DNA from 2 places in the Cupriavidus sp. USMAHM13 genome. Region 2 is predicted to be linked to the other one. Evidence: predicted binding sites of a transcription regulator. Region 2 holds the regulator's gene; the other holds the start of a gene.
The links. The regulator NrdR, encoded in region 2, represses ribonucleotide reductase genes. The targets are predictions, from matches to a motif close to CACNANATNTNGTG.
Positions count from the first base shown of each region.

Region 1: BKK81_RS17365 (ribonucleoside-diphosphate reductase subunit alpha) is a predicted target of NrdR. The motif match lies at 4,435-4,448, and genes of this name have one in related genera.

Region 1 is NZ_CP017751.1:3,920,783-3,931,154, reverse strand. It holds gene BKK81_RS17380 (sensor histidine kinase) at 1-1,861, shown strand, start outside; gene BKK81_RS17375 (sigma-54-dependent transcriptional regulator) at 1,927-3,600, shown strand; gene ampD (1,6-anhydro-N-acetylmuramyl-L-alanine amidase AmpD) at 3,593-4,216, shown strand; gene BKK81_RS17365 (ribonucleoside-diphosphate reductase subunit alpha) at 4,669-7,599, shown strand; gene BKK81_RS17360 (DUF190 domain-containing protein) at 7,829-8,158, shown strand; gene BKK81_RS17355 (glutathione S-transferase family protein) at 8,215-8,841, opposite strand; gene BKK81_RS17350 (AraC family transcriptional regulator) at 8,928-9,758, shown strand; gene BKK81_RS17345 (ribonucleotide-diphosphate reductase subunit beta) at 9,858-10,372, opposite strand, start outside.
Region 2 is NZ_CP017751.1:3,564,251-3,574,622, reverse strand. It holds gene BKK81_RS15785 (pilus assembly protein) at 1-52, opposite strand, end outside; gene BKK81_RS15780 (PilW family protein) at 49-972, opposite strand; gene BKK81_RS35445 (hypothetical protein) at 1,056-1,595, opposite strand; gene nrdR (transcriptional regulator NrdR) at 1,977-2,444, opposite strand; gene glyA (serine hydroxymethyltransferase) at 2,604-3,851, opposite strand; ZMP/ZTP riboswitch at 3,971-4,071, opposite strand; gene ybgC (tol-pal system-associated acyl-CoA thioesterase) at 4,189-4,593, shown strand; gene tolQ (protein TolQ) at 4,590-5,273, shown strand; gene tolR (protein TolR) at 5,295-5,732, shown strand; gene tolA (cell envelope integrity protein TolA) at 5,789-6,970, shown strand; gene tolB (Tol-Pal system beta propeller repeat protein TolB) at 7,170-8,450, shown strand; gene pal (peptidoglycan-associated lipoprotein Pal) at 8,466-8,978, shown strand; gene ybgF (tol-pal system protein YbgF) at 8,995-9,756, shown strand; gene queC (7-cyano-7-deazaguanine synthase QueC) at 9,934-10,372, shown strand, end outside.

The DNA.
Region 1 (10,372 bases), 360 kb from region 2:
GCCGTGGACCTGGGCCAGCCCGATGCGCCTGGTGCTGTCCTACCTCGCGCTGGCGCTGGCGATGGCTGCCGCCGCGCTGTGGCGCCGCCGCTTTCATTTCCGCGTGCGCTTGCAGGTGCTGGCCGACCTGCTGCTGCTGGCGCTGCTGTTCCACGCCCTGGGGCGCCATGGTGACGGGCTGGCCATGATCTTCCTGCTGCCGGCGCTGGAGGCCGGTGCGCTGACCAGCCTGCCGTTCGCGCTGTTCGCCGCCGCGGTGTCGGCGCTGACGGTGCTGGGCGAGCCGATGATGCAGACGCTGGTGGCGCGCCAGACCGCGCCCGCGCTGCTTGGCGCCGGCCTCTACGGGCTGGTGTTCATGATCGCGGCGCTGCTGATGTACCTGCTGGCCAACCGCCAGCTGGCACAGGAGCAGCTGGCCCTGGCGCGCGAGCGCGAGCTGCGGCTGCAGCAGCTGGTCAACCGGCTGATGGTCAACGACATGCAGGACGGCGTGATGCTGCTGCGCGCCAATGGTGCCGTGGTAGCGGCCAATCCGGCCGCCGTGGTGCTGCTCGGCGTGCAGCCCGCCGAGCGCGGCGGCGATCCGCGCGCGGCGGGCGCACAGCGCGAAGCCATCCTGTTCGACCTGCGCCGCATCCCGCGGCTGCAGCCGCTGGCGGAAATGCTGCGCGACTGGCTGCGCAGCCGCGACGACGCGCCGCGCATCCTGCAGTTGCTGCCCCTGCCGCTGCGGCCTTCCTCGGGCGGCGGGCCCATCCTGCACACCCGCCTGCGCCTGCGTTTCCTGCTGCCGGGCGTGGCCGGCCTGCGCTCCACCTTCGCCGCGTCCCTGTCGACGCACACCCTGGGCTCGGCATCGTCGATGCGCACGGCGGCCTGGAACGAGATGTCGCCCGAGGCGGCTGCGCGCCTGCGCCTGGCCATCGCGCAGAACGAGGCGATGTCCTGGAGTCCCGAGGACGAAGCCCTGCTGCGCAGCGAGATGCGCGACACCGTGCTGGTGCATATCGAGAGCTGGGAGCGCATCGCCGAGCAGGTCCAGCAGGAGAAGCTGGCCGCGATGGGACGGCTGGTGGCCAGCGTGGCGCATCAGATCCGCAATCCGCTGGCGGCGATCAGCCAGGCCAGCGAGCTGCTGGCGGACTCCGGACGGCGCGGCGCGCGGGCCGAGGGCGACGTCGACGCGCGCCTGCTGCGCATCATCAGCGACAACGTGCGGCGGCTCGACCAGGTGGTCTCGGACGTGCTGCAGATGTCGCGCCGCCCGCGTACCGAGCGCAGTGCCGTGGACCTGAACAAGGCGCTGCCGGAAATCGTGGCGCGCTGGCGCGCGGAGATGCGCTCGCGCTCGGCGCGCGCCGAGGCGGTGGCCGGCGCGGCGCCGCCTGCGGGCCCCGGCCATGAAGTCAATGCCAATGCCATCCGCCTGACGGTCGATGTGGCCAGGCCGGTCATCTTCGAGCCGTCGCAGCTGCAACAGGTGGTCGGCAACCTGCTCGACAACGCCTGGCGCTACTGCAGCCGCCGGCCCGGCGCGATCCGCCTGCTGGCGCATGCGCTGGACCAGCACCATGCCGAGCTGATCGTCTGGAACGATGGCAGCGAGGTCTCGCGCGAGCACCAGCGCAGCCTGTTCGAGCCCTTCTTCACCAGCAATGCCCAGGGTACCGGCCTGGGATTGTTCATGGCGCGCGAGCTGTGCGGCGCCAACGATGCCCAGGTGCGCTACGGCACCATTTCGCTGGAGGCGCTGCTCGAGCGCACGGGGATGCTGGCGCCGGCCGCGCGCGATACACTGCCGTCCAAGGCCTTCGTGCTGACCTTGCGCATCGACACGCCGGAGACCGGCGGCACCTGAGGCCGGCCGAGCCTCCCGTCCAGACCGACCACGCGACCCAGCGCCCACTCCACCGCACGCCGCCCATGCCGTTCCGACCTTCCGGCCCCGATCCCATCCTCGTCATCGACGACGAAGCCGATCTGCGCGAACTGCTCGACATCTCGATCCGCCGCATGGGCCATGACGTGGTGCTGGCCGGCTCGCTGGCCGAGGCGCGCGAAAAGCTGGCCCGCGGGCACTACAGCCTGGTGCTGACGGACATGCGGCTGGGCGACGGACTCGGCATCGAGATCGTGCGGCAGCTGTCGAGCGCGCCCGAGCGCGTGCCGGTGGCCGTGCTGACGGCCTACGGCAGCGCCGACAATGCGGTCGAGGCACTGAAGGCCGGTGCTTTCGACTACATCGCCAAGCCGGTCTCGCTGGAGCAGTTGCGCAACCTGATCCTGAACGCGCTCGGCCGGCAGCAGCGCGACGGCGCGGACGTGTCGGCGGGCGATGCCGCCAACCGGGCCGCGGACCTGCTGCCGGGCCATTCGGCGGCCATGCAGGAGGTGCGGCGCGCGCTGGCCCGGCTGGCGCGCAGCATGGCGCCCATCGTGATCAGCGGCGAATCCGGCAGCGGCAAGGAGCGTGCCGCGCGCGCCATCCACGCCATCAGCGCGCGCGCGGCGCATCCGTTCGTGGCAGTCAACTGCGGGGCCATTCCGGAGACGCTGATGGAGTCAGAGTTCTTCGGCTACGTCAAGGGCGCCTTCACCGGGGCCGACAGCGAACGCGGCGGCTTCTTCCATGCCGCCAACGGCGGCACGCTGATGCTCGACGAGGTGGCCGACCTGCCGCTGGCGATGCAGGTCAAGCTGCTGCGTGCGCTGCAGGAGCGGCGTGTGCGCAAGATCGGCGCCAGCCGCGAGGATCTCGTCGACGTGCGGGTGGTCTGCGCCAGCCACAAGGACCTGGCCGCCATGGTGGCGGCGGGCCAGTTCCGCCAGGATCTCTACTACCGCCTCAACGTGCTGGAACTGCGCATGCCCACGCTGCGCGAGCGCGCGGAAGACGTGCCGGTGCTGGCGCGGGCCATTCTCGCCCACCTGGCCGGCCGCTACGGCGACCCGCGCGCCAAGCGGCTGTCGCCGGCGGCGCTCGAGCGGCTGTCGGCCTACCGCTTTCCCGGCAACGTGCGCGAATTGGAGAATCTGCTGGAGCGGGCCTACGCCTTCGCCGAGGGCGAGCACATCGACGTGGCCGATCTCGGGCCGCTGGAGGCAGGCACGGAGCGCCCCGGCCTGCTGGCGCCGCCCGCCGCGCCCGCGGCCTACTATGCGCCGTGGCCGGGCGGCGCGCTGTGGGCGCCGGTGGCAGCGCCCGCGCTGGCGCCCGTCGCCCTGCCCACCGGACTGCCGGCGGCACCGGAGCCGGTGCCGGTGCCGACCGCGTCCGCGTCGGTCGTGCTGGCCGACGATGCGATCGGCGCGATCGGCGCGCCCGTGGTCTTCCCGATCGACCTGCCGGCGCGGCTGGAGGCGCTGGAGCGCAGCCTGATCCTGCAGGCGCTGCAGCAGACCGGCTTCAACCGCACGGCGGCGGCGCCGCTGCTGGGCCTGAGCTTCCGCCAGCTGCGCTACCGCATCCAGCAACTCGGCATCCGCGGCGACGGGCGCGAGGAAGCGGGCGAGGCCCTAGATGCGGCGGACGGCATCGAGGGCACCGAGATATCGGGATGCACCGACCCGCTGGCCACAGGGAGGCACGATGGCTGAGCGGCGTTCCAGGTACCTGCGGCCCGCATTGCGTCCCGGCGCCGACGGCTGGGTGGCGGCGGCGCGCCGCGTGGACTCGCCGAATTTCGACGAGCGTCCCGCCGGCATGCCGGTCGGGCTGGTGGTGCTGCACAACATCAGCCTGCCGCCCGGGCAGTTCGGCAGCGGCGACATCGAGGCCTTCTTCCAGAACCGGCTCGACGCCACTCGCCATCCCTTCTTCGCCACCATCCACGACGTGCGCGTGTCGGCCCACTTCCTGGTTGCGCGCGATGGCGAGCTGATCCAGTTCGTCTCCTGCAATGCGCGCGCCTGGCATGCCGGCCTGTCCGATTTCTTCGGCCGGGAGCGTTGCAACGATTTCTCCATCGGCATCGAGATCGAGGGCTGCGACGACCTGCCGTTCACGGCCGCCCAGTACGACACGGTGGCCGCCCTGGTGCGGGAGCTGCTGGCAGCCTACCCCTCGGTGGGCGCGCTGGCCGGTCACAGCGACATCGCGCCCGGACGGAAGACCGATCCGGGCCCGCACTTCGACTGGGACCGGCTGGCCGGCGAGGCTGGCCTGGCGCCGGCGCTGCTGCCTTACCGCACGGTGAGGCCGGCTGGCAAGTGAATCCTGACGGTGCTTGTGGCTATCGGCTGCCGTCGGCCAATCGAAAAAATTTCTCTACAATATGCGCCCCCGCACCATGCGGCGCCCAAGCCTTGCGCTATGCGGCCTGGCGGCCATGCGGCAGCGCGCAAGGCCGGCACCGCTCGGCAAAAACTAAGTTGTCAAGACTGGTCAACGCGTGTCGTTTCACTATACTTAGTCCAGTTTTCTGATCCGGCCACTATATCTAGTGGTCGGGCAGCGTGCTCGCCTGGATGTGACTCAGGGGACGCAGCCGTCGCGATGCAGGCATCGCGCGGCCGGCGGCCCGGGACACCGGGCGTCCAGTCTTTCGAGTCCCCTGCAGATGTAGCAAGCCGCTTGCCGTTCCGGCCCCGTGCCGGCGGTGGGATTGTTCAGTGCGCATTTGCTGGGGACTCTGTCGTTTTCACCCCGGGAAACAGGAGTGCTTCATGCAGACGGCCCAGAACGAAATCACAGCCGGCGTGGCCAATCCCGCCGGCGCTGCAGCGCCCCAGCAGTCGACTGCCGCCGCTAACAGCGGCTACCAGGATCACAAGATCATCCGGCGCAACGGCGCCGTGGTGGCATTCGAGCCCAGCAAGATCACGGTGGCCATGACCAAGGCCTTCCTCGCCGTCAACGGCGGGCAGGGCGCCGCTTCCGCGCGCGTGCGCGAGCTGGTCGAGCAGCTGACGCAGGGCGTGGTGCGCGCGCTGCTGCGCAGCCGTCCGAACGGCGGTACCTTCCATATCGAGGATGTGCAGGACCACGTCGAGCTGGCGCTGATGCGCTCGGGCGAACACGAGGTGGCCCGTGCCTACGTGCTCTACCGCGAGAAGCGCACGCAGGAGCGCGCCCAGGCCAGCGCCCAGGCGGTGGCCCGCGTGCAGCAGGGCGGCGTGACGGTCAACGTCACCGACGGCGGCCAGAGCAGGCCGCTGGACCTGGCCGCGCTGCATGCGCTGATCGACAACGCCTGCAGCGGCCTCGGCCAGAGCGTCAGTGCCGAGCCGATCCTGCGGGAAACGCTGAAGAACCTGTATGACGGCGTGCCGATGAGCCAGGTCTACGACTCGGCCATCCTGGCCGCGCGTACCCTGATCGAGAAGGACCCGGACTACAGCCAGGTCACCGCCCGCATCCTGCTGCACACCATCCGCAAGGAAATCCTCGGCGCCGAGGTGACCCAGGCCGAGATGGCGACGCGCTACGCCGAGTACTTCCCGAAGTTCATCGCGCGCGGCATCCAGGCCGAACTGCTCGACGAGAAGCTGGCCACCTTCGACCTGGCCCGCCTGGGCGCGGCGCTCGACGCCTCGCGCGACTTCCAGTTCAACTACCTCGGCCTGCAGACGCTGTACGACCGCTACTTCCTGCACATCGATGAAGTGCGCATCGAGATGCCGCAGGCCTTCTTCATGCGCGTGGCCATGGGCCTGGCGCTGAACGAGGCCGACCGCGAGGCGCGTGCCATCGAGTTCTACCAGCTGCTGTCCTCGTTCGACTTCATGTCGTCGACGCCGACGCTGTTCAACTCGGGCACCCAGCGCTCGCAGCTGTCCTCGTGCTACCTGACCACCGTGTCGGACGACCTGGAAGGCATCTACGAGGCACTGAAGGAGAACGCGCTGCTGTCGAAGTTCGCCGGCGGCCTGGGCAACGACTGGACCAATGTGCGCGCGCTCGGCTCGCACATCAAGGGCACCAACGGCAAGTCGCAGGGCGTGGTGCCGTTCCTGAAGGTGGTCAACGACACCGCGGTGGCGGTCAACCAGGGCGGCAAGCGCAAGGGCGCGGTGTGCGCCTACCTGGAGACGTGGCACCTCGACATCGAGGAATTCCTCGAGCTGCGCAAGAACACCGGCGACGACCGCCGCCGCACGCACGACATGAACACGGCGAACTGGATTCCCGACCTGTTCATGAAGCGCGTGATGGAGAACGCGGAATGGACGCTGTTCTCGCCGTCGACCTGCCCGGACCTGCACGACAAGGTCGGCAAGGCCTTCGAGCAGGCCTACCTGGGCTACGAGGCCAAGGCCGCCAGCGGCGAGCTGAAGCTGTTCAAGAAGATCCCGGCGGTGCAGCTGTGGCGCAAGATGCTGGGCATGCTGTTCGAGACCGGCCATCCGTGGATCACCTTCAAGGATCCCTGCAACATCCGCAGCCCGCAGCAGCACGTGGGCGTGGTGCACAGCTCCAACCTGTGCACCGAGATCACGCTGAACACCAATGAGAGCGAGATCGCGGTCTGCAACCTCGGCTCGGTCAACCTGGTGGCGCACCTGAAGCAGCAGGCCGACGGCAGCTACGTGCTCGACCACGCCAAGCTGCAGAAGACCATCCGCACCGCGATGCGCATGCTCGACAACGTGATCGACATCAACTACTACGCGGTGGACAAGGCGCGCAATTCCAACCTGCGCCATCGTCCGGTCGGCATGGGCATCATGGGCTTCCAGGACTGCCTGCACGTGCTGCGCTTGCCCTATGCCAGCGACGCCGCGGTGCAGTTCGCCGACACCTCGATGGAAGCGGTGTGCTACTACGCGTACCAGGCCTCGACCGAACTGGCCGAAGAGCGCGGCCGCTACAGCAGCTACGACGGCTCGCTGTGGGATCGCGGCATCCTGCCGCAGGACTCGCTCAAGCTGCTGGGCGAGGAGCGCGGCGGCTACCTCGACGTGGACCTGTCCTCGACCATGGACTGGGACAGCCTGCGCGCGCGCATCAAGCAGCACGGCATGCGCAACTCGAACTGCATCGCGATCGCGCCGACGGCCACCATCTCGAACATCATCGGCGTGTCGGCCTGTATCGAGCCGACCTTCCAGAACCTGTACGTCAAGTCGAACCTGTCGGGCGAGTTCACCGTGGTCAACGACTACCTGGTGCGCGACCTGAAGGCACGCGGCCTGTGGGACGAGGTGATGGTCGCCGACCTGAAGTACTTCGACGGCTCGCTGGCCCGCATCGACCGCATCCCGCAGGACCTGCGCGATATCTATGCGACGGCCTTCGAGGTGGAGCCGAGCTGGCTGGTGGAAGCGGCCAGCCGTCGCCAGAAGTGGATCGACCAGGCCCAGTCGCTGAACATCTACATGGCCGGCGCATCGGGCAAGAAGCTGGACGACACCTACAAGCATGCCTGGCTGCGCGGCCTGAAGACCACCTACTACCTGCGCACCATGGCGGCCACCCACGTGGAGAAGTCCACGGTGACGCGCGGCTCGCTGAACGCCGTGTCGTCGGGCAGCGACGGCGGCTCCGCGCTGGACGCCGCCGCGGCATCGGCCCCGGCCATGCCGGAGGCCGAGGGCGCGGTATGCACGATGCGTCCGGGCGACCCCGGCTTCGAGGAATGCGAGGCTTGCCAGTAAGGCGGTAGGGCAGGGCACGGGCCCGCCGCAGCCGGACGGCTGCGGCGGTGCTCCCAGCCAGCACGGGCCGGTGCCGGGGTTTCCCGGCACCGGCCCGTTTCCATTGGTGCGCCGGGTTTCGGGTTGCCGGCGGCCCCGCCGTCGGCCGGCCGGGGGTCGCCTAGACTGGAACAGGAGCCGCGCCGGGCACGCGCCTGCGTCGTGCCGCGCGGCGGCATGGGGGCATATCGTGGAAGGCTATCAGATCACCCTGTACACGGTCGAAAGCCGGCGGCACCGCGGCAAGCAGCTTTCCCACTGGCTGATGGAGGTGATGCGCGACCTCAAGCTGCAGGGCGCGACGCACCTGGTGGCGGCCGAGGGCATCGGACACCATCACCGGCTGCACAGCTGGCACTTCGTCGAACTGACCGACCGGCCGGAGCAGATCACGTTGATCGCGACCGCGGCGGAGGCCGATGCCCTGTTCGCGCGGCTTGCCGAGGAGCCGGTGGAGATCTTCTATACGCGTTCTCCGGTGGAGTTCGGCCTCGCAGGCGGCGGGGCGCGCGCGCATTGAGCCGGGCGTCGCCGGGGTGGCAGGCGCGTCCCAGGGCTGGTACGGGGCCGCCCTGCTCAGGCTTTTGCGGCCAGCTCCGCATCCAGCGCTTGCGCCCGCTGCACGGCCGGCCGCGCCTGGAAGCGCTCCAGGTAGGCGCCAACCGCCGGCGAGCGCGGCATCAGCTTGAAAGCGCAGATCCTGCCGAGCGCGCTGCCCCACAACACGTCCGCCGCAGTGAAGCGTTCGCCGAGCAGCCAGGGACCTGGCTGCAATTGCTGTTCGATCGCGCCGACCACGGCCTCATAGCTGCCGTAGGGCGACATGCTGGCCGGGCCCGCTTCGCGCTGCATCGCGCGATCGACCATGGCCGGTTCGAAACAGGAGCCGTAGAACACCATCCAGCGCAGGTAGGCGCCGCGCAGCGGATCCCCCGGCGCAGGCGACAGGCCCCGCTCCGCGTAGAGTTCGGCGAGGTACAGGAAGATCGCGGCCTGCTCGGTGACGATGCTGTCGCCGTGGCGCAGCGCGGGCACCTTGCCCATCGGGTTGAGCGCCAGGTAGGCCGGTTCGCGTTGCTGCATGGCCTTCAGGTCGAGTACCTGCAGCGTGTGCTCGGCCTGGAGTTCCTCGATCAGGATGCGCGCGCCGGCCGAGCGGCTGTTAGGGGCGTGGAACAGCGTAATATGACGATTCGTAGACATCGCGGACTCCGCAGGAACGAGGTGAGGGAAGAACTCCGGATTGTTTTTATAGGCGTGCGCGTCCTTCCGGTCTTGGAAAAACGCGCATGAGCACGCCGCTGCGGCCCGTGACCGAACGGCCCAAGGGCGTTGTCGCGCCAACGTCGGCCAGCCGCAAATTCCGCCTGGCGCGCTACCAGCCGCCGGCCGGCCTGGCAGCCTTTCTCGACCATGCCTGGCTGGTGGAGTGGGATCTGCGCGGCCAGCCTGCCTACACGCAGCGAACCTTGCCCTATCCCTGCGTCAATCTCGTGTTCGACGCCGGCCGCACTGCGCTCTTCGGCGTGGTGCGCGGCGCCTTCGACTACACCTTGGCTGGCCGGGGCCGCGCGCTGGGCCTGCGATTCCGTCCCGGCGCCTTCCGCGCCGTGCTGGGCCGGCCCGTGCACACCGTCACCGACCGCGTGCTGCCGTTGCCGGCGGTATTCGCCGGTCTCGATGACGAGGCGGCTGCCGGCTTCGAGCGCGCGGTGCTCGAAGCCGGAGACGATGCCGCCATGGTCGCTGCCGCGGCGGACTTCCTGCAGCCCCGCCTGCCGCCGCCGGATGCGCGCGTGGAGAGCCTGCAGGCCATCCTGGCGCAGGCCGCCGGGGATGGGCTGCTGACCCGGGTGGAAGCGCTGGCGGAGCGGGCCGGCATGAGCGTGCGGGCCCTGCAGCAGTGCTTTGCCGACTATCTGGGCGTGAGCCCGAAGTGGGTGGTCCGGCGCTACCGGCTGCATGAAGCCGCCGACCGGCTGGCGGGCGGCGAAGCGGTCGACCTGGCACAACTGGCGCAGAGTCTCGGCTACTACGACCAGGCGCACTTCACGCGCGATTTTCAGCGTCTGGTGGGCCAGCCGCCGCACGCCTATCGCCGCCAGGAGGCGGGAGCCTGAACGGCGGCAGCGGCCGGTGCGGGCACAAGAAAAAAGGCGACGCCAACGGCGTCGCCTCGTTCGGGCTTCCGGTCCGGCGCGGCGCCGGACCCGTGCCGATCAGTCCCAGGACAGCGCGCCGCCGGTCTGGTACTCGATCACGCGCGTTTCGAAGAAGTTGCGCTCCTTCTTCAGGTCGATCATCTCGCTCATCCAGGGGAACGGGTTCTCCTCGTTCGGGAAGAGCGCTTCGAGGCCGATCTGCTGGCAGCGGCGGTTGCAGATGAAGCGCAGGTAGCCCTTGAACATCGGCGCGTTCAGGCCCAGCACGCCGCGCGGCATGGTGTCCTCGGCGTAGCGGTATTCCAGGTCGACGGCCTTCTTGAACAGCTCGGTGATCTCGGCCTTGAACTCGGCGGTCCACAGGTGCGGATTCTCGAGCTTGATCTGGTTGATCAGGTCGATGCCGAAGTTGCAGTGCAGCGATTCGTCGCGCAGGATGTACTGGTACTGCTCGGCGGCGCCGGTCATCTTGTTCTGGCGGCCCATCGCCAGGATCTGCGTGAAGCCCACGTAGAAGAACAGGCCTTCCATGATGCAGGCGAACACGATCAGCGACTTCAGCAGCTTCTGGT
Region 2 (10,372 bases):
CTCGGCATCGGCGCAGGGCCGGGCTGGGGTGGTGTCGAGGCGACGGGCTCATGGTGCGCCGTGCTCCATCGGGTTGCGCAGGCGGAAGGTGGCGGCGAAGACCTTGCGCACCAGTCCGTGACCATCGGCTGGCAGGAATACGGTGTCGCTACCGGGCGCGGCGGGCACGTCCTGCGGACGGCGCGGCAACAGGAGCAGGGGGGCGGCCGGGCCGGCGCCGGCCTGCGGCCGTTCGCCGCGCAGGACCATGGCCACCTGCACGGCACGTACCTGGTTCCAGGCGGCACCGCCGTCCTCGATCTCCGCGGCGGAAAGGAAGTCGTCGACGGCGCCGTCGCCATCGCGGTCCACGCCGTAGCGGAACTGCAGCGTTTCCACACCGCGCACGAGCGCGCCGGAGGTCCACGCGCCGGCCAGTGCCCGCCCGGCCCGCCGGCTGGGGTAGCGGCACAGCAATTGGGGCTCGCCATCGTTGCCGACGCCGAGATAGAGCAGGTTGGCCGCGGCATGTCCGGCGACCGGGGCACCGGCTTCGTCGACCGCCTGCATGGCAAGCGGGTAGCCGCCGCAGTCGGTCATGGTCCCGTCCGGGACGGTCGGGTCGCTGCCTTGCGCGCTGCCGCTCAGGCGAACCAGCAGGGCGTCGCTCGCGCCCGTGGCGCGCCGCCCGCAGGAAAGTGCCTGGCCGATCGCCGGCTGGCCGCAGTCGTCGCGCCCGCTGAGCACCGGCGGCGCGCCGGGTGGCAGCGCGGGGGCGTCGGCCGGACGCCAGCCGGCGTGGCGGACCAGGTGCGCCACGGCTGCCAGCGCGCGCTGGCCGCGTTCCTCGAGCAGGATGCGGTCCACCGCCAGCCGGTAGGCGGCCTGCAGCGCCTGGAAAGTGACGGCGGCCAGGCCCATCACCAGCAGGCCGAGTACCAGTCCGACCAGCAGCTCGACCAGCGACAGGCCGCGATATTGCCCGGTCCGCATGCCGTGCCCGCCGTGGTGGCGGCGCGCAGCGGGAGCCGGCGACGTCCGCGACCTGGCTTGGGAGTTTCGGCGGGCGCCGCCGGTCACGGACGGCTCCACAGCACGAGCGCCATATCCTGCGGCGCCAGGCCGGCGCGGGCCAGCCGCGCGACCGCCAGCCGGCGCCCGGCAGCGCAGCCGAGGCTGTCGAGGCGGTCGCAGGAGCGCAGCGCCAGTACGCCCGCGCCCTGGAGCGGGGGGAGTGCCCGCTCCGGCGCGTCGGCTTCGATCAGCTCGACCGCGGCGCGGGTGGCGGCGCCGAAGGCCTCGGCATGGCGCAAGGCCTGCAGTGCATGCGGCGAGAGCCCGGCGAGCGGCAGCATGGCCATGATGGCCAGGGCAAGCGCAGCCAGGCTTTCAGTCAGGACGTATCCGGGCCGCTTGCGTGGGTGCCGGCGGCATGGCAAGCGGCGCGCATGCGCGCCGGGGTGCGCTGGGGGCACCAGGTGGCGACGGCCGCGGCGGCCGGCCATCCCGCTGCGCCGGAACAGGCCTGCCCGGCCGCTGCGGATGGGGCGATAGCGGTGGCCGGCGCCGTCGGTGCCGCCGGGACAGTGGGTGCGGATGGGAGCAGGACCTGGCATGGCAGCCTCCGTCGATCTGGTTACCGGTCAGCATAGGGACTGGCTGCCGGACCGACGTGTCGGCCTGTCACGAGTTGGCGTCATCATGTTGCGCCCGCCGGCCTGTCGCCGAGGACCAGGATGCGATGGAGGCATGCCGGCAAGACCTGCCCCGGGTCGGCCGGTACACTACCCGGCATCCGCCACTTCAAGAACCTGGGCAGCGCCGGCAGCTACTCCGATGTCACGCATGGCGTGAACCGCAACTGCGTCAGCGCGGGCACGAGGTCAACACCTGCGCCGACGCCAGCCTGCCGGGCTGAAGCATCAACACCAGCCACGAGCCGGCGCTGGCGACGGCAGTCAGAAGCGTGAAGCGAAAGGGTTGAAGGGAGGCGGCGCTCAGGCCTTGCGGGCCGGGCTGGCGGAAATCTCTTCCAGCACTTCGCGGAATTCCGACACGTCCTCGAAGCTCCGGTAGACCGAGGCAAAGCGGATGTAGGCGATCTTGTCCAGCTTGCGCAGCTCGCGCATCACCAGTTCGCCGACCTGGCTGCTGAGCAGTTCCTTCTGGCCCAGCGACAGCAGTTTTTCCTCGATGCGGGTGATGGCATCGTCGATGGCCTCGGCCGAGACCGGGCGCTTGCGCAGCGCGGTGCGCATGGAGTCCTTGAGCTTGGCGCGGACGTAGTCCTCGCGCGAGCCGTTCTTCTTGACGATGGCGGGGAAGAACAGTTCGATGCGCTCGTAGGTGGTGAAGCGGCGGTCGCAGGATTCGCAGCGCCGGCGGCGGCGCACGGTGTCGCCCTCTTCGGACATGCGGGTGTCAAGCACCTGCGTGTTGGAATGACCGCAGAAGGGACATTTCATGCCTGACCACCTTGGGATGTATGGAGCGGCTGCGCCGGCCGTATTGTGATTCTGTCATGGCGCGCCCGCCTTGACGAGGGGCGGGCGGGCATGCCGGCTGCCGGCATGCCCGAGCCTGGCGCCGCCCGGGCGGGCGGCGGGGCAGGCGGTCTTAATGCCTCAACCGTAGACCGGGAAGCGCTTGGTCAGCGCGGCGACCTGCTCGCGCACGCGCGCGATATTGGCCTCGTCGTGCGGGTTGTCCAGCACGTCGGCGATCAGGTTGGCGACCTGGCGGGCTTCTTCTTCCTTGAAGCCGCGGGTGGTCATGGCCGGCGAGCCCAGGCGGATGCCCGAGGTGACGAAGGGCTTTTCCGGGTCGTTGGGGATGGCGTTCTTGTTGACGGTGATGTGCGCGTCGCCGAGGATCTTCTCGGCTTCCTTGCCAGTGATCTGCTTGGCGCGCAGGTCGACCAGCATCACGTGGCTCTCGGTGCGGCCGGAGACGATGCGCAGGCCGCGCGCGATCAGGGTCTCGGCCAGCACAGCGGCGTTCTTCACCACCTGTTGCTGGTAGGCCTTGAACTCGGGCGCCAGTGCTTCCTTGAAGGCCACGGCCTTGCCGGCGATCACGTGCATCAGCGGGCCGCCCTGGATGCCGGGGAAGATGGCCGAGTTGATGGCCTTCTCGTGCTCGGCCTTCATCAGGATCACGCCGCCGCGCGGGCCGCGCAGGCTCTTGTGCGTGGTGGTGGTGACGAAGTCGGCATGCGGCACCGGGTTCGGATAGACGCCGGCGGCGATCAGGCCGGCGTAGTGGGCCATGTCGACCATGAAGTAGGCGCCGATGGACTTGGCCACGCGGGCGATGCGCTCGAAGTCGATGCGCAGGGCGAAGGCGGACGCGCCGGCGATGATCAGCTTGGGCTTCTTTTCCTGGGCCAGTTTTTCCAGTGCGTCGTAGTCGATGTCTTCCTGGGCGTTCAGGCCGTAGCTGACCACGTTGAACCACTTGCCGCTCATATTGAGGGCCATGCCGTGGGTCAGGTGACCGCCTTCGGCCAGGCTCATGCCCATGATGGTGTCGCCCGGCTTCAGCACGGCGAAGAACACGCCCTGGTTGGCCTGCGAGCCGGAATTCGGCTGCACGTTGGCGGCTTCGGCGCCAAACAGTTGCTTGACGCGGTCGATCGCCAGTTGCTCGACGACGTCGACGTACTCGCAGCCGCCGTAGTAGCGCTTGCCGGGATAGCCCTCGGCGTACTTGTTGGTCAGCTGCGAGCCCTGCGCGGCCATCACGGCCGGCGAGGTGTAGTTTTCCGAGGCGATCAGCTCGATGTGATCTTCCTGGCGCTGGTCTTCCTTCTGGATGGCGGCGAAGAGTTCCGGATCGATCTGGTCGATCGTATAGCGGCTGCGTTCGAACATGGCGGGATTCGTCTTGAAAAGGGGATCCGACTTGGCTTCGGGGGTAGGGCGCGCGGGGGAAGGCACATGCGACCTGCACCGGCCTGGTTGCGGCCGGCGCAGGGCGCACCCTGCTTCCCATTCGCTGCCCAGGCGAGCGGCAGGCGTCTGAACTTCACGCCAGAGAACTTGCGCTTCCTCGTGGTAGTGCCCACTGACTTCGCCAGTCGCGCAAGATGGAATGGTTGGCGCGAGTCTACGCGAGCCTCGGGCCGGCCGCAAGCGGCGCGGCATGGCTGTGGCGGGCAGGCCAAGGGTTTACGTCAATGTCGCGCACGGCTCCGCTACAATCGCGGCCATGACGAACTTTGTCTGGACCCTGCGCGTGTATTGGGAAGATACCGACGCGGGCGGCGTAGTGTTCTACGCCAACTACCTGAAATTCTTTGAACGCGCCCGCACCGAATGGCTGCGGTCGCTCGGCATCGGCCAGCAGGCCCTGTCCGACGAGGCCGGCGTGGTCTTCGTCGTCAGGAGCACGGCGGTGGAATACAATGCGCCCGCCCGCCTGGACGACCAGATCGAGATCCGGACCCGGATTGAACGGGTCGGGCCGGCCTCGGTCCAATTCGCCCAAGAAGCGTGGCGCGGGGAGCAGCAGCTGGCGACCGGCGCCATCCGGGTCGGCTGTGTAGACAAGTCCACATTTCGACCCGCCCCCATCCCCGCCCCCGTCCTCGCAACTATCAAGACCGCCCGATGAATCCCGTGACCGTCTCGCAAGACCTGTCCATCGTTTCGCTGGTGCTGCATGCCAGCCTGCTGGCGCAGGCCGTCATGGCGCTGCTGCTGGTGATGTCCCTGTTCTCGTGGACCTACATCTTCCGCAAGCACATGGCGCTGCGCGCCGCGCGCAGCCAGACCGAAGGCTTCGAGCGCGATTTCTGGGCCGGCGGCGACCTGCAGGCGCTGTATAACAGCGCGGTCAACAACCGCCACAACACCGGGGCGCTGGAACGCATCTTCGAGTCCGGCATGGGTGAATTCCTGAAGGCGCGCGAGCGCAGCAACGACGCCGGAGCGCTGCTCGACGCTGCCCGCCGCGCCATGCGCGCGGCCTACCAGCGCGAGATGGATGTGCTGGAATCGCATCTTCCCTTCCTGGCCTCGGTCGGCTCGGTCAGCCCCTATATCGGCCTGTTCGGCACCGTGTGGGGCATCATGAACGCCTTCCGCGGCCTGTCCAATGTGCAGCAGGCCACCCTGGCCTCGGTGGCGCCCGGCATCGCCGAAGCGCTGGTGGCCACGGCCATCGGCCTGTTTGCCGCCATTCCCGCGGTGATCGCCTACAACCGTTATGCGACCGAGATCGATCGGCTGGCAATCCGTTTCGAGAGCTTCATGGAAGAGTTCCTGAACATCCTGCAGCGCCAGACGCGCTGATCGCCAGCAAGGAGCCAAGCTATGGCAGCCATCCAGCGTCGCGGCGGCTCGCGCCGCCGCGCCAGTGCCGAGATCAACGTCGTGCCGTACATCGACGTGATGCTCGTGCTGCTCGTCATCTTCATGGTGGCCGCGCCGATCGTGAGCCCGGCCGTGGTCGACCTGCCCACGGTGGCCAACGCCACCCCGCAGCAGAAGACGCCGCCCATCGTCGTCACCGTGCACGAGGACGGTGCGTTGAGCGCGCGCGGCCAGGACAGTGCCGGCAAGGCCTTCGACCGCAAGCTCGACAAGGCCGGCCTGATCGCCTTCGTCAACCAGCGCCAGGAAGAGAATCCCGACCAGCCGGTGGTGATCGCCGCCGACCGCTCGGTACGCTACGAGGCGGTGCTGGATGTGATGTCCGAGCTGAAGGCGGATGGCGTCAAGCGTGTCGGCCTGATGGTGAAGTCCAAGTAAGGCGTCCCGCCGGGACCCACTAACGTAACCCGCCTGCCGCGAGTGTCGAAGCGTCGATGAAGAAGGCCGCCTATCCATACCAGCCGGTGCGCGAGAAGGGGACCCTGCGTTCCTTCCTGCTGGCCCTGCTGATGCACCTGCTGCTGGGGCTGGTGCTGTACTACGGCGTGCACTGGCAGAGCAGCACCCCGGTCGGCTCCGAGGCCGAATTGTGGACGGCCGCCGACCTGGCGCCCGCTCCCGCACCCACGCCGGCACCGCCACCCCCGCAGCCCGTCACGCAGCCTGCGCCGGTTGCGCCCGCGCCGTCGGCACGCCAGCAGGCCGAGGAAGAGGCCGACATCGCCCTGCAGCAGCTCAAGCGCCGGCAGGCCGAGGCCGCGGCGCGCGAAGAGGCGCGCAAGCAGGCGGAACGGCGCGAGCGCCAGGCGCGCGAGGAGGCCGAGCGCCAGGCGGCCCAGCGCAAGGAAGACGAACGCCGCAAGGCGGCCCAGCAGGCGGCCCAGCTCGCGGCCCAGCAGGAGCAGCAGCGCAAGGAGCAGCTCAAGGAACAGCAGCTCAGGGCGCAGCAGCTGAAAGAGCAGCAGCTGAAAGAGCAGCAGCTGAAAGAGCAGCAGCTCAAGCAGCAACAGCTGAAGGAGCAGCAGCGCAAGGAGGCGGACGCCAAGGCGAAGGCCGACGCGGAAGCGAAGGCCCGGGCGGAAGCCGATGCCAAGGCCAAGGCGGATGCCAAGGCCAAGGCAGAGGCCAAGGCAGAGGCCAAGGCAGAAGCGAAGGCCAAGGCGGATGCCGAAGCCAAGGCCAAGGCAAAGGCCGACGCCGAGGCCAAGGCCAAGGCCGAGGCGGCCGCCAACGCCCAGCGCCGCGGCGAGCTGGCGCGCCTGCAGGCCATGGCGGCCGGTGGCGGCGGCGCTGGCGGAGGCGGGGTCGGCAGCCAGGCCGGCTCCGGTGCCGGCAGTGGCGGCAAGGCCTCGCCGGGCTATGCGGATCGCGTGCGCCGCCGCGTCAAGCCGAACATCATCTTCACCGAAGACGTCGCCGGCAACCCGGCCGCCGTGGTGACGGTGCAACTGGCGCCGGATGGTTCGCTGATGTCGGCCCGCCTCAGCAAGTCGAGCGGCAATGCCGCCTGGGACAACGCCGTGCTGCGCGCGGTCGAGCGTTCGGACCCGTTGCCGCGCGATGAGAACGGCAAGGCGCCGGGCAACTTCACCATCACTTTCCGTCCCAAGGACTGAGGCAGGCACGGCCCCCTATGATTTGCAACTTTGTGCAACTATCAATATCGGGGGTCTGTCCCATCGCTACCATTTCAGGTTGCCTGACGCAGCCCAACGCGAGCATGCGGTATATCGATGCCCGCGTGGTGCGCGCTACGCCGCGCCGTGCCGCCCGCCGGCCGCGCCCCATGAATCTAGATCTTGATTGAGGAGCAGCATGCGAAAGCTCTGGGCCCCCATCCTGCTGTCCGTGACGCTGGCGTTCACCGCCGGTGGCGCACAGGCGCAGCTCAATGTCGAAATCAGCGGGGTTGGCTCCAGCCAGTTCCCGGTGGCCACCGCCAACTTCCAGGGCGAGGCGCAGGCGCCGTTGAGCCTGACCGCCATCATCCGTTCCGACCTGCAGCGCAGCGGCCGCATCCGCAATGTCGATCCGTCCGGCGCCACCGTCGCCGAATCGGCGCAGGTGGACCTGGGCAGCTGGAAGACGCGCGGTGCCGATGCCTTCGTCGCCGGTACCGTGACCCCCACCGGCGGCGGCCAGTACGATGTGCGCTTCCGCCTCTACGACACCGTCAAGGGGCAGAGCCTGGGCGGGCTCGTCTTCAACGTCAACCAGGGCCAGCTGCGTGTCACCGCGCACAAGATCGCCGACTACATCTATGAGAAGCTGCTGGGCGAACGCGGCATCTTCGCCACGCGGCTGTCCTATGTTTCGCGCGTCGGCAACCGCTACCAGCTGCTGATCTCCGACTCCGACGGGCAGAGCCCGCAGGTGGCGCTGACCAGTATCGAACCGATCATCTCGCCCTCGTGGTCGCCCGACGGCCGCCGCGTCGCCTACGTTTCCTTCGAGTCGCGCAAGCCGGTGGTCTATGTGCATGACCTGGCCACGGGCCGCCGCTCCAAGGTGGCGGACTTCAAGGGCAACAACAGCGCGCCGGCGTGGTCGCCGGACGGCCAGCACCTGGCCGTGGCGCTGTCGCGCGACGGCAATACCCAGGTCTACCAGGTCAACGCGGATGGCACCGGACTCAAGCGCCTGAGCCGCAGCAGCGCCATCGACACCGAGCCGATGTACTCGCCGGACGGCCGCAGCATCTACTTCACCAGCGACCGCGGCGGCGGCCCGCAGATCTATCGCATGCCTGCCGACGGCGAATCGAGCGGGGCGGCCCAGCGCGTCACCTTCAAGGGCAGCTACAACGTCAGCCCGCGCATCTCGCCGGACGGCAAGCAACTGGCCTACATCACGCGCGCAGGCGGCTTCAAACTGCAGCTGCTGGATCTCGGTACGGGCGACGTGACCTCGCTCACCGACACCGGCAACGACGAGGCGCCGAGCTTCGCCGCCAACGGCAAGTACATTCTCTACGCCACCCGAGTCGGCGGTCGCTCGGTGCTGGCGGCGGTGTCCACTGACGGGCGTACCCGCCAGGTTCTGTCCCTCCAGTCCGGCGAAGTCCGTGAGCCGTCCTGGGGCCCATTCATGCAATAACAGGAGTGTTCTGCCATGTCCCAACTGATGACCAAGACCCTTGCCGTCGCCGCGCTGCTGGCGCTCGGCGCCTGCAGCTCGGGTGTCAAGCTCGATGACACCGCCAACGCCGGCGCCGGCAAGGGCGGTGCGACCACCGACGCGCGCGCCGTGGCGCCGGTCGACGTCTCGCGCGACGCGCTGAACGACCCGAACAGCCCGCTGGCCAAGCGCAGCGTCTACTTCGATTTCGACAGCTACTCGGTCAAGCCGGAGTACCAGGGCACGCTGACCGAGCATGCCAAGTACCTGGCGGCCCATCGTGACCGCAAGATCCTGATCCAGGGCAACACCGACGAACGCGGCACCAGCGAGTACAACCTCGCGCTGGGCCAGAAGCGCGCCGAAGCGGTGCTGCGCTCGCTGAGCTCGCTGGGCGTGCCCGACAGCCAGATGGAATCGGTCAGCCTGGGCAAGGAGAAGCCGAAGGCGACCGGCCACGACGAAGCCTCGTGGGCGGAAAACCGCCGCGCGGACATCGTCTACTGATCGGACGATCCACGCCATGAATGCACGCGTCTCCAAACTGTCCTGCCTGGCCGCGCTGTCCTGTGCCGGCCTGTTGTGCGCCACGGGCCCGGCGCACGCCGGCGTGTTCGACGATGACGAGGCGCGCCGCGCCATCGTCACCATGCGCGACCAGTTCAACGCCTTCCAGGCCACGGCTTCGCAGCGCATCGACCAGAACAGCCGCGTCCAGCTCGACATGCAGAACCAGCTCGAGAGCCTGCGCCAGGAAGTGGCGCGGCTGCGCGGGCAGAACGAGGTCTTGCAGAACCAGTTGGAGACGCTGCAGAAGCAGCAGAAGGACTACTATGCGGACCTGGATGCACGGCTGAAGAAGTTCGAGCCGCAGCAGGTGACGGTTGACGGCAGGGAAGGGCTGTCGCAGCCGACCGAGAAGCCGGAATACGACGCGGCGCTGCAGCGTTTCCAGGGCGGCGACTTCAAGGGGGCCGGCCAGGCCTTCGCCGCTTTCGCCAAGAAGTATCCGCAGAGTCCTTACCTGCCGCTGGCGCAGTACTGGCTGGGCAACTCGCTGTATGCGCAGCGCGACTACCGCGGTTCCATCAGCGTGCTGCAGAACATGGTGCAGGACAATCCTTCGCATCCCAAGGCACCGGATGCCCTGATCGTCATCGCCAACGACCAGATCGAGTCCGGCCAGAAAGCCGCCGGGCGCAAGACGCTGGAGCTGGTGGTGGCCAAGTACCCGGGCACCGAAGGAGCGCAGGTGGCCAGCAACCGTCTGAAGACGCTGAAGTAACCGTGTGGCGGCGGTGGCCGCCCGCAGTTGGACAAGCTGGACAGCCCGCGCCGTGCGCGGGCTTTTTTCTTGGGCAGGCGTTGCCGTGCGGGGCAGGGGCCGGCCCCGCCGAGGCAGGCTAAAATACCCGGTTACCCCAATTTCCCTAACCGGCGTGCCCAGCGCCGCGCAACCATCATGACCCAACGCGCCATCGTCCTGCTTTCCGGCGGCCTGGACTCCGCCACCGTGCTCGCCATGGCACGCGACCAGGGATTCGAGACCTATGCCCTGTCGATGCGCTACGGCCAGCGCCACTCCTCCGAACTGGAGGCGGCCAAGCGGGTGGCCGCCGCGCTCGGCGCCAAGCGCCACGAGATCATCGACCTGGACCTGCGCCGCTTCGGCGGTTCCGCGCTGACCGACGACGCGCTGGCCGTGCCGACCGATGGCGCCAGCGAGGGCATTCCCGTGACCTACGTGCCGGCACGCAACACCATCATGCTGTCGCTCGCGCTCGGCTGGGCCGAGGCGGTGGGCGGGCGTGACCTGTTCTTCGGCGCCAACGCGGTCGATTACTCCGGCTATCCGGACTGCCGGCCCGAGTACGTGGCGGCCTACGAGACGCTCGCCAACC